Regions from separate parts of the Arthrobacter sp. USHLN218 genome, predicted to be linked through region 1. Evidence: riboswitches for the same ligand, from Rfam matches in the RefSeq annotation. Region 1 holds a riboswitch; the other holds the start of a gene.
The links. Region 1 has a riboswitch for glycine ahead of gcvP (aminomethyl-transferring glycine dehydrogenase). Riboswitches for the same ligand answer to the same signal wherever they lie in the genome.
Positions count from the first base shown of each region.

Region 1 (14,403 bases):
GCATCCCGCCGTTGACGTTGAGCGTCTCCCCCATCACGTAGCTCGACTCGGAGGACGCCAGGAAGACGTACGCCGGTGCCAGCTCTGTCGGCTGCCCGGCGCGCCCGATGGGCGTCGACTTCCCGAACTCCGGCAGTTCCTCCTTGGGCTGGCCGTCGCTGACCTGCAGCGGCGTCCAGAACGGTCCCGGCGCGACCGCATTGACGCGGATTCCGCGCGGTGCCAGCTGCTGGGCCAGGCCCTTGGTGAAGTTGTTGATCGCACCCTTCGTCGCCGCGTAGTCGATCAGGGTGGGCGAGGGCATGTATGCCTGGATCGACGTCGTGTTGATGATCGAGGACCCCGGCTTGAGGTGCGCGAGCGCCGCCTTGGTGATCCAGAAGAACGCGTAGATGTTGGTCTTGAACGTCCGGTCGAACTGCTCGTCGCTCAGGTCTTCGAGCTGCTTCACGGCGATCTGCCGCCCCGCATTGTTGACGAGGATGTCCAGCCCGCCGAGCCCGTCCGCCGCGCGCTGGACCACGTCGCGGCAGGTTGCCGAGTCCGTCAGGTCGCCCGGCAGCTGCACGACCTTGCGCCCCTCCTTCTCGATGAGCTCCGCGACGACCTTGGCGTCCTCCTCCTCTTCCGGCAGGTAGGACATCGCCACGTCGGCGCCCTCGCGGGCAAAGGCAATGGCAACCGCGGCGCCGATGCCCGAGTCCGATCCCGTGATCAGCGCCTTGCGCCCCTCCAGCCGGCCGGTCCCGCGGTAGGAGTCCTCGCCGCGGTCCGTGTGCGGAACCAGCTCTTTGTCCAGCCCCGGTTCCGGCTGGTCCTGTTCGGGCGGCTCGATGCTGGGGTAGCGCTTGACGGGATCCTGGAAGGTGTACTGGTCCTGGGCCACGGGACGGCTCCAATCTGCTTCGGAATTACTAAGCTTACTTACCAGCCTAGAGGGAGCCGTCCCGCTGTCAACGCCCTGCCCGGAATCAGACCCCGACGCGCGAAAGGAGCGCCGCGGCGGCCGCTTCGACCCCGGTGGACAGCGTCGGCTCCATGGCCGGACCGAAGAACGGTGAGTGGTTGACCGGCGCCGAGCCCGCGGCCAGCGTCCCTTCGGAGTGGCCGCCGAAGAACCAGAACACCGACGGGACGCCGATGGCTTCGGCGAGCGTGCCGAAGTCCTCCGAGCCCATCAGCGGCTCCACCTCGCTCACGTTCGCCTCCCCCAGCGCTCCGCGAAGGGCCTCCGCGGCCGCGGCGGTGGCGACAGGATCGTTGTAGTTGCGCGGGAACGTGTAAAGCTCCTCGATGGTGGGTTCCGGCGCATTCGAGGCCTCGGCCTCTGCCTTGATGATGCGCCGGAGCGCGGCGAGGACCCGGCCGCGCACGTCGTCGTCGAACGTCCGGATGTTGAGCGTGAACTCCGCCGAGGCGGGAATGATGTTTTCCTTCAGTCCGCCGTGGAAGGTGCCCACGGTAACGACGGCGGCGCGCCGGGGATCGATTTCCCGGGAGACTATCGTCTGGATCCGGGTGATCATGTGCGCCCCCAGCACGATGGGATCGACGGCGTCCTGCGGCTGCGAGCCGTGGGACTGCTTCCCGTGCAGCGTCACCTTCCACGAATCGGCCTGGCTCATGGTGTGCCCGGCGACGTACTGGATGGTCCCGGCCCGGCCCGGCATCACGTGCTGGCCGAAGATCACCTCCGGCTTGGGCGCCTTGGACCACAGCCCGTCGTCCACCATGGCCCTGGCTCCGGCCGCGGTCTCCTCGCCCGGCTGGAAAATGAACACGATGGTGCCGGACCAGTGCGCCGTCGCCCCGGCGAAGAGCTCGGCGACGGTCAGCAGCGCCGCGGTATGGGTGTCGTGTCCGCAGCCGTGCATGACCGGGACCTGGGTTCCGTCCTCCAGGACGCCCGTGGCGGTACTGGCGTAGGGCAGTCCCGTGTCCTCCCGGATCGGCAAGCCGTCAGTGTCCGCCCGGAACGCCACCGTCGGCCCCTCCCCGTTGCGCAGGATGCCCACGACTCCGGTACCGCCGCAGCCGAAGGTCTCCAGCCCGCAGGCCCGGAGCCGCTCGTCGACCAGCGCGGCGGTCTCGTGCTCCTGCATGGACAGTTCGGGGTGCGCGTGGAGGTACCGGTACAGGGCATGCAGGCGGTCCTGCTGGTCGGCGGTCAGTCGGAAGGGCTGGGGCAGTGCGGGCATGAAGGGCTCTCTCTGGCGGAACGGACGGAATGCAGTCAGGCTACGACGGCGGAGGTGCGCTGGCGGGCGAACCACGCGATGAAGATCGTACCGATGACGGAAATTGCGGTGGACATCATGCTCAGCCCGGGCACCAGCGGCAGCAGGACGAACTGGACCATCAGGACCACGCCGAACGCGATCAGGGTCGGCCGCAGCTGCTTCATGGACACGATGGCCTGCACGATCACGGCGCCCATGACGGCGGGCAGGACATACAGGCGCGCCACGGCAATCAGGTCCTCGGGGATGACGCTGATCAGCCATGTGCCCAGCAGGCCGACGAAGACCAGCAGCGACGTGAGGTGGACCGCGGCGGCGCCGCAGATGGCCATCACGGCGGCAAGATCGCCGCGCTTGGTGCCGGGCTTCGCGTTGATGTTGGTCTGCGCGACCAGTGCCGAGGGCAGCAGCTTGTTGGAGATGTTGCCGATCATGAACGCCTGGTACATCGCGGCCGGGCCGAGGATCGGGAAGTAGGTCAGCGGCTCCACAAGCCAGATGACGACGAACGTGCCCGCCACCGCGGCGAAGGCGGTCCACAACTGGGACGTTGTGACATCCAGGTTGCCGAAAATGACCAAATACAGCGGGCCGGAGAGGGAGATGATGAGGCCGGCGATCATGGTCAGCCGCCCCCAGCGGGAGGTGGTGCGGTCGAATTCATCGAGGCTGGCGGTGCTGGCGGTGTCGGTCTGGGCAGTCAGCGATGTGGACATGGCGGAATCCTTTTCGGTTCTGGTGGATCAGGCGACGGGACCGAGGCCGGCACCGTGGGCGAAGTAGGCGACGGTCAGGCCGGCGAGGATCGCGAAGCCCAGGCCCCATTCGCGCAGCCAGTTCTTGCCGAGCTTCCTCGACAGGAAGACGCACAGACCCATGACGGCCGCCGCGGACAGCAGCGTCACCACATGGGCGGCGCTCTTGGGCAGTTCCGCGGTGCCCAGGGAGATGAACGCAGCCAGCAGGGCGGCCGCCGGCACCACGGTCATGATGGCCGGGTTCACCTTGGCCAGCTTGTGTCCGCCGCGCTTGAGGATCGGGGTGAAGACCAGCGTGGCCAGCATCCACATCGCACCGCCCAGGCTCATGGCAAAGAAGGCCACCGCGAAGACCTGCTGGGTGTAGGAGTCCCCGCCCAGGGAGGCACCCATCGTCGTCGCGGAGATGTTGGCCGCCCCGGTCTCGTAGGCGGCCGACCCGATCAGGCCGATCCGGACCAGCACGGCCGGGGTGCCGAACAGGGCCAGCAGCGCCACGGCCACCAGGACCACGGCCAGCGAGGGTCCGATGGCGGCGATCGCGCCGGATCGGAAGGACGTCTTGAGCTCGTCCTGCGTCATGCCGGCGGCCGGCGCGGCCTTGCGTGCGGCGCGGATGTAGATCACCGACTGGACGATGATGACCGCAAAGACGCCGAGGCCGCAGATCCAAAGGATCGGCGAGTTGGCGACGGCCAGGATGTCCGTGGAGCTGCCGTCCAGGGGCAGGGCGAGAGGTGTCATGATGCTCTTCTCTGTGCGGAGCCGCTCTGGGCCATGTACTGGAAACTGACTTACAGTCTGCAGTGACCTGCAGCACATACACGAAAATCGCTGATATTGTTCACCAGAACGGCTACTGCACGAGAAAACGATCAGGAGCGGCGAGTGGAACTGGACGAGGAAGACCTGCAGCTCATCAACGCGCTCCAGATCGGACCGCGGCTGCCGTGGACCCAGCTGGGCGAGGTACTGGACCGGCACCCCACGTCGCTGGCGGCCCGGTGGGAGCGGCTCACCTCCGCCGGCGCGGCCTGGATCAATGCCCATCCGCTGGGCGATCCGCAGCAGATGACCCTGTCCTTCCACGACGTGCAGTGCGACCCATCCCGCCGCCAGGAGGTTGCCGCCGCGGTGGCCCGGCTGCCGGATGTCTTTACCATCGAGGAGTGCCACCGGAACCGGGACATGATCCTCACGGTCATCACGCCGACCACCACCTGGCTGGCGGACTCCGTGTACCCTCAGCTGGACCGCATCCCCGGCCTCATCCGCTACCAGTCCTCTTTCTGCACCAAGCTCCATCACGGCGCGGCCGACTGGCAGCTGGGCGCACTATCCCAGGCCCAGGTGCGGAAGCTACGCGAGCTGAGCGCTCCACCGGAGCAGTACCATGGGCCGCTTCCCGCCAGCTACCGCGACATCATCCGGCAGCTCGCACGCAATGGCCGGGCCTCCGCCGCGGATATCGCCGGGGCCACGGGGCTGCATCCGGCAACGGCGCGGCGGCAGCTGCAGCGGATCCTCAACAGCCGGACCATGGCCTTCCGCTGCGAGGTGGCCCAGAGCCTGGCGGGTTATCCGATCGTCTGCCAATGGACCGGGCGGCTGCCGGCGGGCGAGCACGATGAGGCCGCCCGCGTGCTGGCCGGCTTGGGCGGCCTGCGCCTGTGCGCCTCCACCACAGGGGACACCAACTTCATGTTCATGATGTGGCTGCGCGGCCCGGCGGACATCATGGCCGCGGAGCGTTCCATCGGAGAGCTGATCCCCCGGCTGGACCTGGTCGAAAGCGTCGTCATTGCCAGGATTCCCAAGCGCGTGGGCTGGATGCTCAAGCCGGACGGAACCGCGAGCGGAGAAGTCGTGGTCCCGGGCGAGGCCTGGTAGGGCCTCGCCCGGGACAGCCGCGGGACGCCGCGCCCCTCAGCGCGGCGTCCCGACTTCAGCGCTGCGTCAGCACTCCACCACGTTGACGGCCAGGCCACCCATCGCGGTTTCCTTGTACTTGTCGCTCATGTCCTTGCCGGTCTCCCGCATGGTGACGATGACTTCGTCCAGCGAGACCCGGTGCGTGCCGTCGCCCCAGAGCGCCATCTTGGATGCATTGACGGCCTTGGCCGCGCCGATGGCGTTGCGCTCGATGCACGGCACCTGCACCAGCCCGCCGATCGGATCGCAGGTCAGGCCCAGGTTGTGTTCCATCGCGATCTCGGCCGCGTTCTCGACCTGCGCCGGCGACCCGCCGAGCACCTCGGCCAGGCCGGCCGCCGCCATCGAGGACGCGGAACCGACTTCGCCCTGGCAGCCGACCTCGGCGCCGGAAATCGATGCCTGTTCCTTGTACAGCACGCCGACGGCACCCGCCGCGAGCAGGAACTTCACGACGACGTCTTCGCGGTCCTCCCGGGTGGCCTTGTCCATGCCGGGCGCGTAGTGCGTGGCGTAGAACATGACTGCCGGGATGATGCCGGCCGCACCGTTGGTCGGGGCCGTGACCACGCGGCCGCCGGAGGCGTTCTCCTCGTTCACGGCCAGCGCGACCAGGTTGACCCATTCCTGCCAGTACTTCGGGTCCCGGTCCTTGTCTTCCTTCCGCAGCCGGTCATGCCAGTCGGGAGCACGACGGCGAACGTTCAGTCCCCCGGGCAGGGTGCCTTCACGCTTGATCGCGGAATCCTTGCACTCCTCCATGACCTGCCAGATGTGCAGCAGGCCGGAGCGGATCTCCTCTTCGGAGCGCGAGGCCTTCTCGTTGAGCATCATGATGTCGCTGATGCCCAGGCCCGTGTTGCGGCAGTGCTCCAGCAGCTCGGCCGCCGTACGGAACGGATACGGCAGCTGCTCCTTCGACTCCTCGAGCTCCTCCGCGGCGGCGTCTTCCTCGCCCTCCCGGACAATGAAGCCGCCGCCCACGGAGAAGAACGTTGCCTCGTGAAGCACATCACCGGCGTCGTTCTTTGCCTGCAGCTTCATGCCGTTGGTGTGCCGGGGCAGCACGGTCAACGGGTGCAGGACCATGTCCTCCACCTTGTACTCGATCGTGGCCCCGGCAGCACCGCTGACCTGGGAGCAGAGCTGCAGCCTGCCGGATTCCGCCATGTCTGCCAGGCGCGAATCGACCTCGTCGGGAAGGATCAGCTCCGGTTGGAAGCCTTCCAGTCCCAGCATGACCGCCGTAAAGGTGCCGTGCCCGCGGCCGGTGGCGGCGAGCGAACCGTAGAGGTCCACGCGCAGCCCGGCCACCTGGTCGAGGACTCCGGTCGAAACCAGCTCCTCGGCGAAGACGGCGGCAGCCCGCATCGGACCCACAGTGTGCGAACTGGAGGGGCCGATCCCGACAGTGAAGAGATCGAATACGCCTACAGCCATGGTGGCCTCCTAGTGCCCTTCGGTTTCCTTGGAGACCGGAGCGACGTCCGGGTACAAGGGATGTGCTTCCGCCAGCGCCTCAACGCGGGCCTTCAGGCCCGAGAGATCCGCATCCGGACCGGCGATGAGGGCCTCGGCGATGATGTCGGCGACCTCGCGGAACGCCTCCTCGCTGAACCCGCGGGTGGCCAGGGCCGGCGTGCCGATCCGCAGGCCCGAGGTCACCATCGGCGGCCGCGGGTCGAACGGGACGGCGTTGCGGTTGACGGTGATGTCGATCGCGGCGAGGAGATCCTCCGCCTGCTGCCCGTCCAGCTCGGAGTTGCGCAGGTCCACCAAAACCAGGTGCACGTCCGTGCCGCCGGTCAGGACGGTCACGCCCTTAGCCGCCACGTCCGGCTGCGACAGGCGCTCGGCGAGGGCCTTCGAACCGGCCAGCGTGCGGCGCTGGCGCTCCGCGAATTCCTCCGAGGCGGCAATCTTGAACGCCACGGCCTTGCCCGCGATCACGTGCTCGAGCGGTCCGCCCTGCTGGCCCGGGAACACTGCCGAGTTGATCTTCTTGGCGATGTCCGCCTCGTTGGTCAGGATGATGCCGCCGCGCGGACCCGCGAGGGTCTTGTGCGTGGTGGACGTGACCACGTGGGCGTGCGGGACCGGCGACGGGTGCAGACCGGTGGCGACCAGTCCGGCGAAGTGCGCCATGTCCACCATGAGGTACGCGCCGACGGAATCGGCGATCCGGCGGAACTCCGCGAAGTCCAGATGCCGCGGGTAGGCGGACCAGCCCGCGACGATCAGCTGCGGCTTGTGCTCCTGCGCCAGGCGCTCGACCTCGGCCATGTCGATCAGGTAGTCCTGCTCGGAGACGCCGTAAGCCACGACGTTGTAGAGCTTGCCGGAGAAGTTGATCTTCATGCCGTGCGTCAGGTGGCCGCCGTGCGCCAGGTTCAGGCCGAGGATGGTGTCCCCGGGCTTGATCAGCGCGTGCATGACGGAGGCGTTGGCCTGCGCGCCGGAGTGCGGCTGGACGTTGGCGAAGCCGGCTCCGAAGAGCGCCTTCACCCGGTCGATCGCCAGCTGCTCGATGACGTCCACGTATTCGCAGCCGCCGTAGTAGCGGCGGCCCGGGTAGCCCTCGGCGTACTTGTTCGTGACGACCGAGCCCTGCGCCTGCATCACGGCGACGGCGGTGTGGTTCTCCGAGGCGATCATTTCCAGGCCGCCCTGCTGGCGGCGCAGCTCGTTGTCGATCTGGGCGGCGATCTCCGGATCGAGGGCGCCCAGGTCAGCGTTCAGGCTGGCGCTGGTGACCGCGGTGAGTGCCTGCGTCATGCGACCTCACCGCCGTTGGCCGAAGCGTACTCGTCGGCGGAGAGCAGCGGGCCCTCTTCGGAGACCTCGACGGTGAAGAGCCAGCCCTCGCCGTACGGGTCGGAGTTCAGCAGGGCCGGGTCGTCGATCGCGGCCTGGTTGACCTCGACCACGGTTCCGGTCACCGGCGCGTAAAGGTCGGAGACGGACTTGGTCGACTCGACCTCGCCGCAGGTCTCCCCGGCGGTGACGGTGGAGCCGGCCTCGGGCAGGTCAACGTAGACGACGTCGCCCAGCGCGTCGGCCGCAATCTGGGAGATGCCGACCTTGACGGGGCTGGCGCCGTCGACCCACTCATGCTCGGCAGAGTAGCGAAGGCTGGACAGGACTTTGCTCATGGGTGAAACCCTTTCAAACAGAAGGAATGGAAAACGGGTGGCACCGGACGGGACCCGGCAATAAGGCTACGCGTCGGCGTTCAGCCGCGTTGCCGGATCCTGCGCCGGAAGGTGGATTTGTTACTTTTCGCGCTTGTAGAAGGGCAGGCCGACGACCTCGAAGGGCTCGGCCTTTCCACGCAGGTCGATGTCCAGCTTGGTGCCCGGCTCGGCGAACTCGGCGTCCACGTAGGCCAGGGCAACCGGGTAGCCGAGGGTCGGGCTCGGCTGGCCGGAGGTGACCTCGCCGACCGTCTCGCCGTCCTTCAGCACCGGGTAGTGGGCGCGTCCGGCGCGGCGGCCGAGGCCCTTGAGCCCAACGAGCTTGCGTGCGGAGCCCTTCTCCTTCTGGGCTTCCAGCGCCGCGCGGCCGACGAATTCGCCTTCCTTCTTCAGCGCGACAACGGGGCCGAGGCCTGCGTCGTACGGGCTGACCTCGAGGGAGAGCTCGTTGCCGTACAGAGGCATGCCGGCCTCGAGGCGGAGGGAGTCGCGGCAGGCGAGGCCGGCCGGAACCAGGCCTTGCTCCTTGCCGGCTTCCAGCAGCGCCGTCCACAGCGCGGCGGCCTGCTCGTTCGGCACGTAGATCTCGAAGCCGTCCTCGCCGGTGTAGCCGGTGCGGGCCAGCAGCAGCTTGGCCGGGGCGCCGCCCACGGTGAAGGTCACGTCCTCCGCGGCGTAGTACTTCATGTCGCTCACGACGCCGGCCTCGGCGGCCGGGACCAGCTTGTGCAGGATGTCCACCGAGTTCGGACCCTGCACGGCCACCAGGGAGGTCGCGGCCGTGGCGTTCTCCACGGTGACGTCGAAGTCCTTGGCACGCTCGGTCATCGCTTCGAAGACCGCGTCCGCGTTGCCGGCGTTCGGCACCACGAGGTAACGGTCCTCGCCGCGCCGGTAGCTGATCAGGTCGTCGATGATCCCGCCGTCCTCGTTGCAGATCAGCGAGTACTTGGCCTTGCCGACGGCGATCGCCGACAGCTTGCCCACCAGGGCGTAGTCGAGGAACTTGCCTGCGTCCGGGCCGGTGACCCACAGCTCGCCCATGTGGGAGAGGTCGAACAGCCCGGCCGTCTTGCGCACGGCGTGGTGCTCTGCCAGTTCGCTGCTGTACTTCAGCGGCATCTGCCAGCCGCCGAAGTCCGTGAAGGACGCCCCGAGCTTCTGGTGCTCTTCGTACAGTGCGGTATAGCGCTGCGTGGTGGTTTCAGCATTCATGGTCTCTACGGAACCTTCTCGTTAGTTGGCCGACTCGGCAAATTCTTCGATGGGCGGGCAGGAGCAGATCAGGTTCCGGTCTCCGCCCGCGCCGTCGATGCGGCCGACCGGAGCGAAGTACTTGTCCACCTTCAGGTTCGGCAGCGGGAACACGGCCTGCTCGCGGGAGTACTTGCGGTCCCAGTCGCTGCTGACCACGGCGGCCGCGGTGTGCGGGGACAGCCGCAGCGGGCTCTCCTCGACGCCGAAGTCACCCTTGATGACCTGCTCGATCTCGCCGCGGATGGCGATCATGGCTTCGATGAAGCGCTCGATCTCGGCCAGGTCCTCGGACTCTGTGGGTTCCACCATCAGCGTGCCTGCCACCGGGAAGGCCAGCGTCGGGGCGTGGAAGCCGTAGTCGATCAGGCGCTTGGCCACGTCCTCGGCGGTGACGCCGGACTTGGAGGTCAGCTCGCGCAGGTCCAGGATGCACTCGTGGGCGACCAGGCCCTTGTTGCCGGTGTAGAGCACCGGGAAGTGCTCGTTCAGGCGGGACGCGATGTAGTTCGCGGCCAGCAGCGCGGTCTTGGTGGCGTTGGTCAGGCCCTCGCCGCCCATCATGGCCACGTAGGCCCACGAGATCTGCAGCACGCCGGCGGAACCGTACTTCGAGGCCGAAACCGGGACGCCCTTGCCTTCGTGCTCGGCCAGCGCGGCGTTGCCGGGCAGGAACGGCACCAAGTGCTCGGCCACTGCGACCGGGCCGACGCCGGGGCCGCCGCCGCCGTGCGGGATGCAGAAGGTCTTGTGCAGGTTCAGGTGGGAGACGTCCCCGCCGAACTTGCCGGGCTGGGCCAGGCCGACCAGCGCGTTCAGGTTGGCGCCGTCGATGTAGACCTGCCCGCCTGCCGCGTGCACGGCATCGCAGACCTGGCGGACGTCGGCGTCGTACACGCCGTGCGTGGACGGGTAGGTGATCATGATGGCAGCCAGGTCGTCCTTGTGCTGCTCGATCTTGGCCTCGAGATCGGTGTGGTCGATCGTGCCGTCGGAAGCCGTCGCGACGACAACGACCTTCATGCCGGCCAGCACGGCCGAGGCGGCGTTGGTGCCGTGTGCGGAGGCCGGGATCAGGCAGATGTTGCGCTGCTCGTTGCCCTGGGACAGGTGGTACCGGCGGATGGCCAGCAGGCCGGCGTACTCGCCCTGCGAACCGGCGTTCGGCTGGATGGACACGCCGGCGTAGCCGGTGATCGCGGAGAGCCGGGCTTCCAGGTCCTCGATCAGCTCGCGCCAGCCCTGCGTCTGGTGGTCCGGGGCGAAGGGGTGGATGGTGGCGAACTCGGGCCACGTCATGGATTCCATCTCCGCCGTGGCGTTGAGCTTCATGGTGCAGGAGCCCAGCGGAATCATGGTGCGGTCCAGGGCCAGGTCGCGGTCGGAGAGGCGGCGCAGGTAGCGCAGCATCTGGGTTTCCGAACGGTGGCTGTGGAAGACCGGGTGGTTCAGGTAGGACGAGGTCCGCTGCACGGAGGCATCCAGCTCGAAGCCCAGGCCCGAGCCGGCCGCTGCGGCGATGCGCTCGGCGGCGCCGTCAACGCCGAAGGACTCGGCCACGGCAGCCAGGTGTTCCGCCGTCGTCGATTCACCGGTGGAAATGCCCACCTGGTCCCCGTCGATGGCCCGCAGGTTGATGCCCTTGGCCTCGGCCGCGGCGATGACCTCGGCGGCCCTGCCCGGCACCTTGACGGTGAGGGTGTCGAAGAACTGCTCGGCGGCCAGTTCCAGACCGGCGTCGCGCAGCACGGTGGCAAGCGTGCGGGCCTGCGCGTTGGCGCGCTGGGCGATGGCCTTCAGCCCCTCGGGACCGTGGTAGACGGCGTACATGCCGGACACGATGGCCAGCAGCGCCTGCGCGGTGCAGATGTTGGAGGTGGCCTTCTCGCGGCGGATGTGCTGCTCGCGGGTCTGCAGGGCCAGGCGGTAGGCCGGGCGTCCGGCGGAGTCCTTGGAAACGCCGACCAGGCGGCCGGGCAGCTGGCGCTCGAGGCCCTTGTGCACGGCCATGTACGCGGCGTGCGGGCCGCCGTAGAACAGCGGCACGCCGAAGCGCTGCGAATTGCCGACGGCGATGTCCGCGCCCTGCTCGCCGGGAGGCGTGATCAGGGTCAGCGCCAGCAGGTCGGCGGCGACGGTGACCATGGCGCCGCGTTCCTTCGCTTCGGCGATGACCTGCGTGTGGTCGGCCACGCGGCCGGAAACGCCCGGCTGCTGGAGCACGATGCCGGACAGGTCGCCCTCGGGCAGGCCCGCGGTCAGGTCCGCAACCTCGACCTCGAAGCCCAGCGCCTCGGCGCGGCCCTTGACGACGGCGATCGTCTGCGGCAGCAGGTCGGCGTCGAGGACGGTCTTGCCCTCGGCATGCTTCTTGTTGCCGCGGCGCATGAGCAGCACGGCCTCGGCGACCGCGGTGGCTTCGTCCAGCAGGGAGGCGTTGGCGATGGCCAGGCCGGTCAGGTCCTCGACCATGGTCTGGAAGTTCAGCAGGGCTTCGAGCCGGCCCTGGGAGATTTCCGGCTGGTACGGCGTGTAGGCGGTGTACCAGGCCGGGGATTCGACGACGTTGCGGCGGATGACCGGCGGCGTGATCGTGTCGTAGTAGCCCTGGCCGATCATCTGGACCGCCGTGACGTTCTTGGCCGCCAGCGCGCGCAGGTCGGCCAGCACCTCGGCTTCGCTGCGGGCCGCCGGCAGGTCCAGCGGGGCCTGCTGGCGGATATCGGCGGGAACTGCCGTGTCAACCAACTCGTCGAGGCTGGCGTAGCCAACCTGCTTGAGCATCGTCTCGGCGTCGCTGCTGCGCGGGCCGATATGGCGCTCGGCAAAGGGTGCGATGGTGGGTTGAACCGTCATGAAGGAACTCCGTTATTTGGGCTGGCATGCCTGGCACGCCATGTGGATCGGGTTCCTCCCCACTCTGTATTGGACCTGAGAGATTCCGCGGAACGAATCCGCTTGCACCGTCGGTGAGCCGGTTTCATGTGTCCGGCTGCTTTCCAGAGTTGCCTCTCCGCGGCGGTACAGGTGCCTGAGAGATTCCTGGGGAGGTATTGCTCCTACGGCGCCTGCTGACTAGCACCAGCAGGACTCTCCCGCCGCATGTCGAAGGCATAATTCAGTTATTGTCGATGTGAGCATCGTAACCGTTCCGGACCGGCCTTCACAAGAAGGCTGCCGCCCGGTGACGGCCCCGCTCCCTCCGGCCGCCGCGGGGTGTCCGCGGCGGCCGGCAGGGTCTGCGTGCGCAGGTTAGTGCACGTCTGCGGGGCTTTCCTGCTGCGCCTCGTGCTCGCGCAGCTGGGCACGGAACATTTCCGCGCGGGCAACGTGGACCGGGCTCCGGCGCAGGATGGCCCAGGCGACGCCGAGGATGACGAACCAGATCGGGGTCACCAGCAGCGCCATGAGGGTGTCCGGCTGCGTGGTCAGCGCCCACAGGACGAAGGCGAAGAACGCGAACACCACCCAGACCATCGCGATGCCCCCAGGCATCTTGAACTTGGACTCATTGTGCAGGTGCGGACGGCGCTTCCGGAACGCCAGGTAGCTGGCCAGGATGATCGACCAGACGAACATAAAGCAGACCGCGGAGACCGTGGTCACCATGCCGAAGGCCTCGCCGATGCTGTCGCCGGCGTAGAGAAGGACGACGCCGGAGAGCAGCAGGACGCAGGACAGGAACAGTGCGTTCTGCGGAACCTTGCGCGAGGAGAGCTTGCCAAGGACGGTCGGGGCGTCGCCTTCCTGTGCGAGGCCGAAGACCATGCGGGAGGTCGAGTAGACGCCGGAGTTGGCCGAGGACATCGCCGAGGTCAGCACCACGAGGTTGACGATCGTGGCGGCCATGCCGAGTCCCGCCAGCGAGAACATGCCGATGAAGGGGCTGTGTCCGGCCTGGAACTCGGTCCACGGGGTGACGGCCATCAGGATGATCAGGGCGCCTACGTAGAAGAGCAGCACGCGGACGGGGATGGAGTTGATGGCCTTGGGAAGGTTCTTCTCCGGGTCCTTGGCTTCCGCCGCCGTCGTTCCCACGAGTTCGATGCCCACGAAGGCGAACACCGCGATCTGGAAGCCCGCCACGAAGCCCATGAACTCCTGCGGGAAGAAGCCGCCGTGGCTCCACAGGTTGCTGAAGGACGCCGTACCGGCGGGGGTCTCGAAACCGGTAAAGATCATGACCAGGCCCGTGACGATCAGCGCCACGATGGCGACGATCTTGATCAGGGCGAACCAGAACTCGGTTTCGCCGAAGGCCTTGACGGTAGCCAGGTTCAGTATCAGCAGGACGGCCACGGTGAAGATGCCCGGGATCCAGAGCTGGATGCCCGGCACCAGTTCATTGGCGTAGCCGGCGATCGCGATAACGTCCGCGATGCCGGTGACGACCCAGCAGAACCAGTAGGTCCAGCCGGTGAAGAACCCGGCCCAGGGACCGAGGAGGTCGCCGGCGAAGTCGCTGAACGACTTGTAGTTGAGGTTGCTCAGCAGCAGCTCGCCCATCGCCCGCATGACGAAGAACAGCATGAAGCCGATGATCATGTAGACGAAGATTACGGACGGTCCCGCAGCGGAGATCGTCTTGCCCGAACCCATGAACAGGCCGGTACCGATCGCACCTCCGATGGCGATCAGCTGGATGTGCCTGTTGCTGAGCTGGCGCTCCAGATGGGGCGCCTTCTCAGTCGAGACGGCATCAGTTTTCACGTACAGCTCCTTGAATTGACAGGGTTTCGTTCCTCTTGGGCACGATGCAGGACAGCCGGATGTCAGCCGAAAGCCCAGCCCTTGTCCGCGCGGAAATAGAGGTCGGCAGTGGTCCAGTCAGGGGGCCAGGGCCGGATGGAGGGGGTGGGCGCGACTGCGCCCTGGTTGGGGGAAATTGGCGCTCTCGCTCGGGATCGCCATCTGGAACTCCATCACGTCAGGTGGCGCAGGTACGCCACGTTGATTGGGTTCCTCCCCACTCTGTATGGAACCTGAGAGATTCGGGGTGCTGCATTGCTGCATGCGCCCTTGCCC
Region 1 covers NZ_JBBCYT010000005.1:63,130-77,532, reverse strand. Annotated here, with positions in the region: gene WFH44_RS12705 (SDR family oxidoreductase) at 1-886, opposite strand, end outside; gene WFH44_RS12700 (amidohydrolase) at 972-2,198, opposite strand; gene WFH44_RS12695 (hypothetical protein) at 2,234-2,956, opposite strand; gene WFH44_RS12690 (DUF5058 family protein) at 2,984-3,742, opposite strand; gene WFH44_RS12685 (Lrp/AsnC family transcriptional regulator) at 3,887-4,888, shown strand; gene WFH44_RS12680 (L-serine ammonia-lyase) at 4,955-6,370, opposite strand; gene glyA (serine hydroxymethyltransferase) at 6,380-7,705, opposite strand; gene gcvH (glycine cleavage system protein GcvH) at 7,702-8,082, opposite strand; gene gcvT (glycine cleavage system aminomethyltransferase GcvT) at 8,203-9,339, opposite strand; gene gcvP (aminomethyl-transferring glycine dehydrogenase) at 9,361-12,234, opposite strand; glycine riboswitch at 12,388-12,486, opposite strand; gene cycA (D-serine/D-alanine/glycine transporter) at 12,631-14,088, opposite strand.

Region 2 (14,403 bases), on a different contig from region 1:
GCAATCTGACCACTTCCTGTCCGGTGTCCCGTTCCCATGTTGATCAGATTGACCAACCAATGAGGCAACTATTGCACGGATTGCCGCAGGGGTGCTCGAATTGGAGGCAGCGCGGGACGAGCCACAAGCTTCCACCCGCCAAGGTGCAGTGAAACCGGCCCACCCCGCCGAGGATCTGCGGACGGATCCCGCAAGGATCCAACCTGTTGTTCACAGCTGAAGACCCCCGATCCAGCCGGATGCCTGCCGGATGGAGCGGGGGTCTCGCTACATCCGTTTTTGGTGATTCGGCCACGACGGTCATATGATCTACGCAGTTACTCGGGGCCTTAGCTCAGTTGGTAGAGCGTTTCGTTCGCAATGAAAAGGTCAGGGGTTCGATTCCCCTAGGCTCCACCGCTTTCGCCGTACTTAGCGGGTTCCGCGAACCGCTGACGTGATGCCCGGCTGGACGGGCGATTTGGGCCTCAGCCGCCGTCGTCGTCAGGGCGCGGATCCGATCGGCCACCGCGTCTTAATCCATGATTCTCAGTGTCCACGCCGACTGGGCAGATTAGACCGGCCTGCATGTGTGAACATGGACTTGTGCCCGCAGATGCTCGTTTCCCGTTTGCTTTCCGCGCAACCGCCTACATGGGGACATCAAGGTGGTTGCGCCGCCGGGTCCGGGCGTTCCGCTATGACGCAATGTGGGAAGACGGCCGCGTTGACCATGACGTCAACCTGGTTGAACTGATGTACAGGCGGGCTCCGGCGGACTACGACGTTACCAAACGTGCCATGCACGCCCAGTGTCCGGAATTGGGAACCGGGCCCTGGATCGCTTATCCCTACGGAAACCGGCTAGACGGGTCCGACTGAGCGCAGGGCACCTGCCCGCCTGAGCGGGGAAGTTGATGCATCTGATGAAGCTGCTCCCTCTGACGGCGCTCGGCGACCGACCGGCGGCGCTCAGCTTTGACCCGCGACCGAACCCGTCCGACGGGCACGGCCACCGCTTACGGGCGGGTGGTCGGTGTCGTCCGCGTGCTTCGTGGGTTGTGCAGGAACCAAGAGTTCGCACGCCGCAATGCGAGATACAGTCTCTTGACCGCTTTGGATGATGGCTCTGTGCCGACATCCTGGAACGACCCCATTCCGCCTCGGTAGAGACCGCTGAGGGCATTTGAGGCGGCTTTACGCAAAACGCGCCGGTCTGCGATACCGATGAACTGTCCGTCAAGCCAGTCGGCAACCTGGTTCCGTTGCTTGTCCTGCTCCTCTCGGGCGACCGCACGCAGGTCTGCAGTTGCGGCGACTATTTCGTCACGGACAGCTTCGACGGTACGTTTCTTGCAGCTCATAGGTGAATCCTATGTAGAGCCGCGATTCCCTCGTATACCCGGGGGATTGGCCCGTGGGCCTCCACTCGGAGCAGCCGCTGCTGGCTAGGGCACGTGTGCGCGGTGATCGCCCTGCCTCGGATGGCCTGCCGACAGGCTCGGGAAGCCCAACGGCAGGCATCCGGTGTCTGCCGGTGCGCAGCCGGAGCAAACACCCTTTATGAGGGGTCCTGGTCTCCCCGGAACTGGCTCTGTTGACGCGTCCTCGCGAAGGCAAGAATGGTCCTATCCCGGCGCTCAGAGCGGACCCGGGAGGCGGAGCCGGCTGTGCCCTCACAGAGCCAGGTTCCGGGTGCCCCTTGCGAGTGGGGGCAGCGGGCATCGCCCCGGGCTCACACCTGGATTGGGTGCCGGGGCGGTGTTCCGCACCATCGGAGCTGCCTGACCGCGGCGGCGTCCTGCCATCCCGGCAGGCGGGCCGGGCCCTTCCGGTCCGAGTACTCGAGGGGCGCCCCGGACTCTTATCAGCAGGAACGCATCAGGAGTCGGGCAGCCCGCGCCAGCATTCCGGCGCATCATGGCTTTGCCTCCACACCAGCTGCCGGCCCATACGCCAACATATACTCGGAATATGCCGATCACACGTGCCAGCCGCGTCCAGCAGTCCGCCGTCGAGCAGTCCGGAGGCGACCTGTGAGCGGCGGTCTCGTTGCCCTTCTCGACGATGTCGCTGCCCTGGCCCGTATCGCTGCCGCCTCGGTTGATGACGTCGCCGCCGGAGCGGCCAAGGCCGGAACCAAGGCCGCCGGCGTGGTGATCGACGACGCCGCCGTTACGCCGCAGTACGTGTCCGGTAGGGATCCGTCCCGAGAGCTGCCGATGATCAAGAAGATCTTCTGGGGCTCGCTGCGGAACAAGCTCGTGATCATTCTGCCGGCGCTGCTGCTCATCAGCGCCTTCATCCCTGGGATCATCCCGTTCATCCTCATGCTGGGAGGCACCTACCTCTGTTATGAGGGTGCCGAGAAGGTCTGGCACAGGCTCCGCGGCCACCACGGTGGCGAAGAGGCTCCGGCCGTTGAACGGGGCGGGGCGGCGGAGGGCAAGGTCGTCAAGGGTGCCATCACGACCGACTTCATCCTGTCCTGCGAGATCATGGTCATCGCCATGAACGAGGTGGCGGACCAGGCTCTGTGGGTCAGGGCGGTCATCCTGGTCGTTGTGGCGATCGCGATTACGGTGCTCGTGTACGGCGCCGTTGCTCTCATCGTCAAGATGGACGACATCGGCCTGCACCTGACAACCAAGGACTCCGCGGGCTCTCAGCGTTTTGGTCGGCTGCTCGTCAAGGGCATGCCCTCCGTGCTGGGCGCGGTTACGTTCGTCGGGACAATCGCCATGCTTTGGGTCGGCGGCCACATCATGCTCCAGGGGGCGCACGACCTCGGCTGGCATGCGCCATACGACCTGGTCCACCTCCTTGAGGGGCCCTTCGCGGGGATCGCCGTAGTCGGCGGCTTCCTGTCCTGGCTTGTGAACACCCTGTGCTCAGCCGTCCTCGGGCTCGCGTGGGGCCTCGTCGTCATGATCGTCCTGCACCCGCTGCTGAAGGTGCTGCCCTTCGGTAAGAACAAGGGCGGGCACGAAGAGGGCGACGGACGCGCCGCCGTCGCCGGCCACCGGCCCTCGGAGCGCGGCACGGATCCCGCTCCCTAGGCGCACGCCGCCCAGCAGGGCGAGCCTGGTCCGCGTTCGGGCAACGGGGTCATAGGCTGGAGGGCGGGATCCGCCGGGTCTCCCGAACACCTAAGGAATATGCAGACTTTCCGCCGCCGTGCCCTCTCCCTGACCGCAGCCTTCCTCACCGCCGCATCCCTGGCGGCCTGCACTCCAGCCTATGACGCCCAAGTTCCGGCCCCGGCCGGGGCGGCCGAGTCTACGCAGACCGCTGCGCCAGCGGCCGGTACCGTGCTGGAGCAGCTGGCAACGATCGAGGTCAAGGGCCGCGCCCCGAAGACCGGCTACTCGCGCGAGCAGTTCGGCGATGGGTGGCTGGATCCGGACCACAACGGCTGCGATGCCCGGAACGACGTCCTCGCGCGGGATCTGACCAACGAGACGTTCAAGTCCGGCACTAGGCACTGTGTCGTCCTGACCGGCACCCTCGCCGATCCCTACACCGGCAAGACGATCGATTTTGTCCGCGGCAACAAGACCAGCACCCTCGTCCAGATCGACCACGTCGTCGCTCTCTCCGATGCGTGGCAGAAGGGCGCGCAGAAGCTTTCCTCCGGCCAACGGGCAGCGTTCGCCAACGATCCGCTCAACCTGCGGGCCGCGGACGGTCCCGCCAACGGGGCCAAGGGCGACGGCGACGCCGCGACCTGGCTCCCGCCGAACAGGGGCTTCCGCTGTGAGTACGTTGCGCTGCAGACCGCGGTAAAGGCGAAGTACGGGCTCTGGATGACGCAGGCCGAGCACGACGCCATCAAGAAGGTCCTGACCTCATCCTGCGCGGACCAACAGGTCCCGGCCGATGACGAGGGAGTGGCCCTCCCTGCCACCGAGTACAAGAACTGTGCCGAGGTGAAGGCCCGCGGGGCAGCGCCCATCCGCTCGGGCGACCCCGGCTGGAGCGACAGGTTCGACGGCAACGGCGACGGAGTCGGCTGCGAGGTCTGACGGGTCCCGGGCAGCTTTTCCTCCCACGCGGCTTTTCCGGCCGAAGCGGGCGCCAGCGGGAGTAGGGTGTTACGCATGAATGACCCGGAGAGGCCCATCCCGGCGTCGATCCACATCGCCATCGACGTGGACATCACCGACCCGGGGGAGCTGCGGAGCTACGCCGTCGTCAAAGCCGAATCACCCGAACACGTGGCCCTGGCCTCGACGGACCTGTTCGCCGCCCTCGCCGTTGCCATGGATCCGCTGGCCGTCGCGGCGGACGTCCCGGGGATCCGGCTCCTGCGAGGCAAGGTCGAGCCGGCGGAGGGTCATGGGGTGGCCGACTCCGTTATGCCCCATGCCGCCGGAGCCGATGGCGGGCGGGAGCCTGCGGACACCGGAATCAGCGGCAACGCCGTGAACGCCCTGCTGGAAGCGGCGGACCGCGCCGGCGGGATCGCGCTCGAACGGCTCGGCTACGATCCGGCGGCGCCCTCGGCGGAGCGCGAGCTGTCCCGGCACCGGGCCCGGGTGCTGGCCGGGTTGCTCTGGCACGCGGGCGCCGGGATGATCGACGAGCTGTTCAACGACATAGACCTGCTCAGGGACCGGGAGCCGACGGCCAGGGACATTGACGAGACCTATGTCCTCGGCAACCTCCCGCCGCAGTACGCCCACCACTACGACGCCCGTTTCGCGGCCCGGTTCCTCACCGTCTGCACCGACCTCACGATGAACCTGGCCGCGGGCTGGAAGGAGCCGTCCTGCGTGGCCCAGGAGCTTGGCCTGCGCTGCCTTCTCGCCGAGGCGGAATTCCTGGCCGACGATCTGGAGCTCGAGACCGACCTGCCCCCGGACTGGGTGGCCATGCTTGAACAGTTCTTCCTGCGTTTCGCCGACTCCATGATGCTTTTCGACCCGGCCATGGACGGCTTCGAAAACGATCCGGAGGCCAGCCCCCAAGGTGCCCCGTCCATGAAGTTCGAGGACTGGTTCAGACCCTTCGGGCCCGACCACCACGTGCCGCCATTCGCCGAACGCGGTTGACGGCTTCGCCCGCGGCGGGGCGAGTGACCCTGTTTTCCGAAATATGACGCCCTTCACGCAACCCGCTTGCGGGAGGCCGGGCTGCACTCTACCCTAGGTTGTGATCCCAGTCACCCATAAGTAAATAATGCCTACAATCTGCGGCGGGAGAGTCCTGCCGGTACATTCGGCAGGCGCCGTAGGAGCAAACCCTCCCCGGGAATCTCTCAGGCCCACGTACCGCCGCGGCTAGGCAACTCTGGAAAGCAGACGGGCGGCAGCCTTTCTCACCCACGGTGCAAGCGGCTCCTGCGCAAGCAGGGCGCGCGGAATCTCTCAGGTCCAATACAGAGCGGGGAGGAACCGAATCAACGTGGTGCGCCCGTGCCACTTGAACCATGGAGTTCCTCATGACTACGCCACATGCATCCACCACGACAGGCGAACCCCCGCATCTCGCGCGGCAGCTATCCAACAGGCACATCCAGCTGATCGCCATCGGCGGCGCCATCGGCACCGGCCTGTTCATGGGCTCGGGAAAGACCATTTCGGCAGCCGGCCCCTCCGTGATCTTCGTTTACATGATCATCGGCTTCATGCTGTTCTTCGTCATGCGGGCGATGGGCGAGCTGCTGCTCAGCAACCTCCACTACAAGTCCTTCAGCGATTTCGCCGCTGACTTGCTGGGACCGTGGGCCGGGTTCTTCACCGGCTGGACCTACTGGTTCTGCTGGGTCGTCACCGGCATCGCGGACGTTATCGCGATCGCCGGCTACGCCGACGAACTGGTGCCGGGCATCCAGCTCTGGATTCCGGGCATCTTCACCGTGGCCGTCCTGCTGCTGCTGAACCTGGCTACCGTCAAGGCCTTCGGCGAGACCGAGTTCTGGTTCGCCATGATCAAGATCGTCGCCATCCTGGCGCTGATCGGCACGGGCCTGGTCATGATCTTCACCGGTTTCGAGTCCCCCGCCGGCCCGGCCGCCTTCAGCAACCTGTGGAGCCACGGCGGCTTCTTCCCGAACGGGTTCATGGGCTTCGTGGCGGGCTTCCAGATCGCGGTGTTCGCCTTCGTGGGCATCGAACTCGTGGGTACGACGGCGGCGGAAGCCAAGAATCCGGAGAAGAACCTTCCGAAGGCCATCAACTCCATCCCCATCCGTGTGCTCCTGTTCTACGTAGGCGCCCTGATCATCCTGATGTCGGTTACCCCGTGGACCGAGTTCGAGGCGGGCCGCAGCCCCTTCATCGGCATGTTCTCGCTGGCGGGACTCGGCATGGCCGCCACGATCATCAACCTCGTGGTGCTGACCTCGGCGATGTCCTCGGCCAACTCCGGCGTCTACTCGACCTCCCGCATGGTCTACGGCCTCGCACAGGAAGGCGACGCTCCGACTGTCTTCGGCAAGCTCTCCTCGCGCAAGGTTCCGCAGAACGCACTGTTCCTGTCCTGCGTCCTGCTGCTCTCCGGCGTCGTACTCCTGTATGCCGGCAAGGACATCGCCCTGGCGTTCGAAATGGTGACCACGGTCTCCGCCGTCTGCTTCATGTTCGTCTGGTCCATCATCCTGGCCAGCTACCTCGCCTTCCGGAGGCGCCGGGCGCGGCTGCATGAAGAGTCCAAGTTCAAGATGCCCGGCGGCGTTGTCATGGTCTGGGTGGTGTTCGCGTTCTTCGCCTTCGTCCTCTGGGCGCTGACCACGCAGCCGGACACCCTCACCGCGCTGCTGGTTACCCCGATCTGGTTCGTCATCCTCGCCATCGCCTGGCTCGTGCTGCGCCGCCGCCCGACGCACCTGGCCCGCTACGAGGCGTTCCATGCCGACCTCGAGGCCGAAGCGAAGCTTGAGGCCGAGGCCCGCCGGGCCGCCGCTGCGGATACCCAGTAGCCGCCAAGATTTTGTCCACACGTTTAACGCTGTTTTCTCAAAAGGAGCACCACACTATGACCGATGTTCTTTGGTTCACTGAACTTGGGCTGGCCGACCTTGAACAGGTCGGGGGCAAGAACGCCTCGCTTGGCGAATTGATCGGCAACCTGGCCACGGCCGGGGTCCGGGTCCCGGAGGGTTTTGCGACGACGGCGGACGCCTACCGGCGTTTCCTGCAGGAGTCCGGCCTCGAGGCCGGCATCGCCGCGATCCTGGAAGGCCTGGACAGCGACGACGTCACGGCGCTGGCCAAGGCCGGCACCGCCATCCGGGACCTGATCCGCGAGGCTGAGTTCCCGGCCGGGTTCGAGGAGGAGGTCCGCAGCGCCTACGCCAAGCTGACCGAAGGCCACGGCAACGAGTCGGAGGTTTCCTGGGCGGTGCGCTCCAGCGCCACGGCCGAGGACCTGCCGGATGCTTCCTTCGCTGGCCAGCAGGAGACCTTCCTGAACATCCGCGGCATCGACAACGTGCTGCTGGCCATCAAGGACGTCTTCGCTTCGCTCTACAACGACCGCGCCATCGCCTACCGGGTCCACCACGGGTTCACGCACTCCGAGGTTGCGCTCTCCGCCGGCATCCAGCGCATGGTCCGCTCCGACATCGGCGCCTCCGGTGTCATGTTCACCATGGACACCGAATCGGGCTTCACCGACGCCGTGTTCATCACGTCCTCCTACGGCCTGGGCGAGGCCGTGGTCCAGGGCGCGGTCAACCCGGACGAGTTCTACGTGCACAAGCCCACCCTCGCGGCGGGCCGGCCCGCGATCCTCAAGCGCGGACTGGGCGAGAAGGCCCTGCAGATGACCTACACCGAATCGCAGGAAATCGGCCGGACCGTCGATTTCGTGCCGGTGACCCGCGAACAGCGCGGCCGCTTCAGCCTCACCGACGCCGAGGTCGAACAGCTGGCCCGGCACGCGATGGCCATCGAAGCCCACTACGGGCGCCCCATGGACATCGAGTGGGGCAAGGACGGCGTGGACGGGGAACTGTACATCCTGCAGGCACGCCCCGAGACGGTCGAGTCCCGGAAGGCCAGCGGCACCCTCTCCCGCTTCGTCCTCAACGAACGATCCAAGGTCCTGGCCGAAGGCCGCGCCATCGGCCAGCGCATCGGCGCAGGCCAGGTGCGCGTGCTGACCTCGATCGACCAGATGGCCTCGTTCGAGCCGGGCGACGTCCTGGTGGCGAACATGACCGACCCGGACTGGGAACCGATCATGAAGAAGGCCGCGGCCATCATCACCGACCGCGGCGGCCGCACCTGCCACGCCGCCATCATCGCCCGCGAGCTGGGCATCCCCGCAGTCGTCGGCACCGGGAACGCGTCCCGCGTGCTGACGGACGGCACCCCCGTCACCGTCTCCTGCGCCGAGGGCGAGGCCGGGCTGGTCTACGAGGGCCTGCTCGACTACACGCTGCACGAGACCGCGCTGGACACGATGCCGCCGGCACCGGTGAAGATCATGATGAACGTCGGCACTCCGGAACAGGCCTTCAGCTTCGCCCGGCTGCCGCACAACGGGGTGGGCCTGGCCCGCCTGGAATTCATCATCAACCGCCAGATCGGCATCCACCCCAACGCGCTGCTGGCGTTGGACGGCGAGATCGAGCGCCCCGCCGCGCTCTCGGACTACACGGTCCAGCAGATCCGCGAGCGGATCGCCGCCTACGACGGGCCGCGCGACTTCTACGTCAAGCGGCTCGCCGAGGGCATCTCCACCATCGCCGCAGCCTTCGCCCCGGAGCCGGTGATCATCCGGCTCTCCGACTTCAAGTCCAACGAGTACGCGAACCTGCTCGGCGGTCCCGCGTTCGAACCGACCGAGGAAAACCCGATGATCGGCTACCGGGGCGCCTCCCGATACCTCTCGGAGTCCTTCCGCCAGGCCTTCGAGCTCGAGTGCGAGGCCCTGAAATTCGCGCGCAACGAGATGGGGCTCTCGAACATCAAGCTGATGGTCCCGTTCGTGCGCACCCTGGAGGAGGCCCGCGGCGTCACCGAACTGCTGGCCGCCAACGGGCTGAGCCGCGGCGAGGACGGCCTCGAGATCGTCATGATGTGCGAGCTGCCGGCCAACGCCCTGCTCGCCGACGAGTTCCTGGACTACTTCGACGGCTTCTCCATCGGCTCGAACGACCTGACCCAGCTCACCCTCGGCCTGGACCGGGACTCGGCGCTCGTTGCCGGGGCGTTCGACGAGCGCAACCCGGCGGTCCGGAAGCTGCTCGGGATGGCCATCGCTGCCTGCCGCGCGCGCGGCAAGTACGTGGGCATCTGCGGCCAGGGCCCGAGCGACCACCCCGACCTGGCGGAATGGCTGCTGGAGCAGGGCATCGAGTCGATCTCGCTCAACCCCGACGCCGTGACGGAGACCTGGCTGCGGCTGGCCCGCACCGGCGACAAGTCCGCGGTCTGAGTGTCCCAGGCAACGCATGAGGAAGCCACGGGGGCCGCGCGCGGCGCCGCCCCCGTGGTCTTCTTCCTCTCGGACAGCACCGGAATCACCGCGGAAACCCTGGGCAACACCCTGCTGACCCAGTTTCCCGGCCACACGTTCGAACGCCGCACCATTCCGTTCATCACCACCGCTGTGGAGGCCTGCCGCGTCATCGAGGTGATCGACGGCATCGCGGCCTCGGGGCCGCGTCCGATCGTCTTTTCGACCGCGGTCAACCGGGAGATCCGCGAGATCCTGTCGCAGAGCAAGGGGCACTTCCTGGACCTGTTCGGCACCCACATCGGCCGGGTGGAGGACGCGCTGCATTCCCCGGCCAGCGGCGAGCCGGGCAAGGCCCATGGCGTCGGCGACGCCATTCGGTACCAGTCGCGCATGACCGCCGTCGAATACGCCATAGAGCACGACGACGGACAATCCATCCGCGCCCTGGAACGCGCGGAGCTGATCCTCATCGCCCCGTCGCGCTGCGGCAAGACCCCGACGACGATGTACCTGGCCCTGCAGCACGGCATCCTGGCCGCCAACTTTCCGCTGGTCGAAGAGGACTTCGCCCAGCAGACGCTGCCGGAGCCGCTGCGGCCGTTCGTCCGCAAGTGCTTCGGGCTGACGTCGCTGCCCGTCCGGCTCAGCCAGATCCGCACGGAACGGCGTCCCGACAGCGGGTACGCCTCGATGGCGCAGTGCAGTTACGAGCTTCGCAACGCCGAGGAGATGTACCGGTTCAACCAGATCCCGTACGTGAACTCCGCCTCGATGTCGGTCGAGGAAATCTCCGCCACCATCCTCCAGCGCATGCAGCTGCATCACTGAGCCCCGGCGACCAGCCAGGGGGTTGCCGCTGGCCGGATCCGGGGGCGTGAGACAGCCCACCATGGCGGATTTGGCTCCTTTAACCCATAAGGGTGCTTTCTATGGGAAGAATGGTTGGCAATAGAGAGAACGGAGGAAGCACAATGCGCGGAAGCAACCTTATCTGGACAATCGTCGGCATTCTGGCTGCCATTGCCCTGATCATTTGGATCGCCTCGGCAATCTAGACGCGTTTTCGATAGATTGAAGGAGCCCCGGCCAGCTGTGGCCGGGGCTCCTTTGTGCGCGCGCCCGTAACGTCGCCAAGAAGGAAGCCACGGGCGCAGTTAAGGCGGTTGTTCTGAGTGGATATCCTGGCCGGTATCAGCATCAGCGGGTTGCAGACCTTCATTTGGTCGCTAGCCCTCGGGACGGCGCTGTTGCTGCGCTTTTGGTATCCACGCAAACTGCATTGGAGCGCCCTCGGGGCGGCGGGCGTCTTTGCGGCCGCCAGCATCGGTGCCGCGATTTATGTGCTGGCCAATCCGATCGACCCGCGCTGGCCCGCCGGAGCGCCCCTGTCCGCGCCGTCCCTGTCGGCCACGCCGCTGGTCGGGGACTACCTGAAGCCGTTGGATGTCGTAATGGCCAATGTGATCGGCGGGGTGAACGATCTGCGCGGCTTTCAGCAGGCGGTGCCCGTGGCCCTCGACTTCTTCACGATGGCCGGCTGGGGCTGCCTGGCGGCAGTCCCGCTGGGGATCTTCGCGCTGTGGGCCAGCTACCGCGAAGAACGGTGGCGCAGGATGGAATTCGCCCGGTACAAGAGCGCCGTCGAGGAGCTTCAGCAACAGCTTCGCGATGTCCAAAGATTCGTGAACTACCCCGACCGGTGAGCAGGAACGACGACGAATAAGCGCCGGTGCCGGCACCAACCGAGAGCCGCAGCGGCTTCGATGGGCGCCGGCACCGTTCTGGTTCGGACGGGCCGTAGCTACTCGGTCACTTGGAAGCTCAGGCTCTCGGTGAACTCGCGCCCGTAGACGTCGGTCGAGGTGACCTTGGCGGTGTGCTGGCCGACGCTCAGGTCGGAAGGCAGCTCGAGCCGCCACAGGTGCATCATTCGGTCGGCAAGGCTGCCGCCGTTGACCAACTGCTCCTGCACGGCGACCGGGTCCGACCACTCGGCTCCGACGAGCTGGCCTTCGCCCCGCATCTTCTGGGTGCGCTCGGCCTCGACGGTCTGGCCGCCGTCAATCTGCACCTTGACCGTGGAGCCGGTGCTGCCCATCCAGAAGTTGGTGGTCAGCCAGGTGCCGCCGGCCAGATCGGACTTCGAGACCGCCGTCGGATCGGTGAACTCGGGCGCAGAGCCCTTTTTGGCGAGGTTCGCGGCATACCAGTCGCGGTAGCGCGGGGTGTTCAGGCCCAGGGCCATCTGCAGGGAGTCGTCTTCGCCGCGGACGGTGAAGCGCTCCTGGAAGGTGTTGTTCTTGATGTCCAGGGTGAGGACGCCTGGCAGTCCGCCGTCGCGCTGGACCGCCAGCGGGTAATTGCGGTCCGCGCGTCCGGAGTACCAGTCGCCGGAGATGGCGCCGGCAGTGATGTGCGGGAAGGGTAGTCCCTCCACGCCGAAGAGCTTGTCCCAGCCCTCGAGGGAATCGCCGGTGCGCATGTTCTCGATGCTGTGCGTGTGTCCTCCGAGTGCCACGGCTTCGCGGCCCTCAAGGATTTCGTAGATCTCGGCGACCTGGTCCACCTGGTGCTTGGCACTGCCCTGGTCTGCATAGTCCAGCAGCGGGATGTGGGCGGCCAGCACGATCAGCTTGTTGTCCGGCACCTTTGCGATGTCGTTGCGCAGCCACTCGAGCTGCTGTTCGTCCAGCGCGCCGTTGTAGTCGCCCTTGGCCGCCGGGTGCTTGGTCGGGTACTCCACGGTGTTCAGTGCGACGACGTGGGCCTTGCCTGCGTCGTACGAGTAGTAGTCGGGCCCGAGGTTTGCTTTGAAGGTATCGAAGGTGTGCTCGCCGCTGGTGGCGTCGAAGTCGAGGTCATGGTTGCCGGGCAGGAAGCGCGCGGGGCCGTTGAGCATGCCGGCGAGCTCGCGGGTCTGCGGGTACAGCGAGAGGTCGTCGCCGACGACGTCGCCGATGAAGAGGGCGCCGCAGCCGGCGTAGTCGTCGCGCGCGGCCAGGTCGGCGAAGGCGCCGTTTTTCGCGAAGCCAACCTCTTCCTGGTCGTAGGTCTGGATGTCCCCGCCGATGAGGCAGTGCTGTTCGGGGGACTGGGTCAGCGCACTCTTGGCGAGCGGGAAGTTTACGGCATCCGGCAGTGCGCCGGTCGGCTCGAGCCCGCCGAACTTCAGCTCCGGCGAGCCTTCGGGCAGGTGGTGGTAGAAGAACTGGGCGACGTTGTCCTCGTCGACGGGTACCTGGTAGCCGCGGGGCTGGGTCACGAAGACGGTCATGTTGTCGAACGCCGGCAGTTCGTAGCGGCCCTGGCCGTCGGTGGTGACGACATCGCGGCCGTTGGAGACGGTCGCTCCCGGGACGCCCGGCTCGTTGGCGTCCTGCTTGGAGTTCCTGTTCTTGTCCTCGAAGACGGCGCCGTCGATGACCTGCTGGTCGTCATCGGGACCCTCGATGACTTCGATGCCGCCTCGGAAGGCAGTGGCGGAGGAATCTGTTGTGGACGGAACCTGGACGGGAGCCGCAGTCGCGGCGGGGGAGAGCAGGCTTCCGGCGACGGTGAGTGCCACGGTGCCGGCGGCCAGGCCGAGCGGGACGGCGGATCGTTGGGGGATATTGGGGCGCACGAGGAACCTCCGGAGCGGTGATGTGAGGCGGGCCGGACTGGCCAGCCTCTGGCACTGTTTCAGTGCAGGGTAAACACTTAACCAAGGCAAGGCCACGGGGGTGGGAAGCAAGCTTTACGAATGGCGTCCGACGGCGTTCGCGCGCCCGCCGGTGTGCGCGTCCGTTCGCGGGGGTGCGAGAATCCTGAGTAAGGACAGGACGAGAAAAGCGAGGACCACCATGGCGACTTTGAAGGAAAGGCTCCAGGCCGACGTCGTTGCCCACATGAAGGCGGGCAACAAGACTGCCCTGACCACTGTGCGCAACGTGCTGGGCGAAATCGGCACCAAGGAGAAGTCAGGCAAGACCCCGGTCGAGCTGGACGACGCCCAGACGACGGCCGTGCTGCAGAAGGAAGCGGCCAAGCGGCGCGACACGGCCCGCATCTACACGGAAGCCGGCGAGGCCGAGCGCGCGGCGGCCGAGATTGCGGAGGCAGAGGTGATCGAGGCCTACCTGCCGGAACCGCTGTCCGAGACCGACGTCGAAGCCATCGTGGACGAGGTCATCGCCGGGCTGAAGGCGGACGGGACGGAGCCATCAATGCGCCAGATGGGCGTCGTGATGAAGCCCGTGACGGCCAAGGTCGCCGGCCGCTTCGACGGCAAGGCCGTCAGCGAGATCGTCCGCAAGCGCCTCGCCTGACGGCCGGCGGACATAGTGAAGCCCCGCGGTTCCTCCGCGGGGCTTCGTTGCTCCTGGCCGGACGGCGCTACGGGGTCCGGTCGCTGGCCGTTTCCTCTTCGCCTGCCGTGGCCTGGTCCAGGAACGCCTGCACCGTGGTGTCATCTGCTGCGGTCCAGGACTCGACGCGGATGTCGTCATCCTTGTCGCGCTTTTCCGGCTTGCCGGCCGCTTCCTTCCGGAAGCGCCAGCCGAAATCCCTATTCGAGGCATAGCACATCGCGAACCTCCTTCACCTCGTCCCTTAATCGTCCTCCTTTCCGACGGCAACCGACAGCGTTCCGAGACGGGGCGGTTGTCCTGCTCGCCCGGTGAGGGACGGGCAGCCGTGTGGGTCGGCGTCAGTCGGGGCAAGGGGAAAGGCCGACGGCGGCCGGTCGGCTGCCGTGGCGGGCGAATGCGGCCGTACGGGTTGCGAGGGCCGCGAGCCGCGCCCGCCACTGAACGCCGCGCCGGGCCGGGCGCACACCGGCTTCTTTGCGGCGGCGGAGGCGTTCGGCTTCGGCCAGCCTGAGGCGCAGTTCGGCGTTGTGCATGTCCAGCCAGTATTCCGCGGGTTGGAGGCTCATGGCTCCTTCTTTCGGGTCGGGTCTGCGTGGCGCTGACACTAATATCAACGCCGGTCTGCTCCCGTTCCATGGCCGCGATTCCTGCCAGCAATCGCCAA
Region 2 covers NZ_JBBCYT010000004.1:347,637-362,039, reverse strand. Annotated here, with positions in the region: gene WFH44_RS11530 (Lrp/AsnC family transcriptional regulator) at 1-13, opposite strand, end outside; tRNA gene WFH44_RS11525 (tRNA-Ala) at 324-396, shown strand; gene WFH44_RS11520 (hypothetical protein) at 999-1,343, opposite strand; gene WFH44_RS11515 (DUF808 domain-containing protein) at 2,016-3,038, shown strand; gene WFH44_RS11510 (GmrSD restriction endonuclease domain-containing protein) at 3,138-4,004, shown strand; gene WFH44_RS11505 (hypothetical protein) at 4,080-5,033, shown strand; glycine riboswitch at 5,168-5,265, shown strand; gene cycA (D-serine/D-alanine/glycine transporter) at 5,423-6,901, shown strand; gene ppsA (phosphoenolpyruvate synthase) at 6,958-9,366, shown strand; gene WFH44_RS11490 (pyruvate, water dikinase regulatory protein) at 9,367-10,218, shown strand; gene WFH44_RS11485 (hypothetical protein) at 10,563-11,093, shown strand; gene WFH44_RS11480 (calcineurin-like phosphoesterase family protein) at 11,192-13,012, opposite strand; gene WFH44_RS11475 (GatB/YqeY domain-containing protein) at 13,233-13,697, shown strand; gene WFH44_RS11470 (hypothetical protein) at 13,765-13,956, opposite strand; gene WFH44_RS11465 (hypothetical protein) at 14,078-14,305, opposite strand.
Region 2: another riboswitch for glycine. It lies ahead of cycA (D-serine/D-alanine/glycine transporter); the one in region 1 lies ahead of gcvP (aminomethyl-transferring glycine dehydrogenase).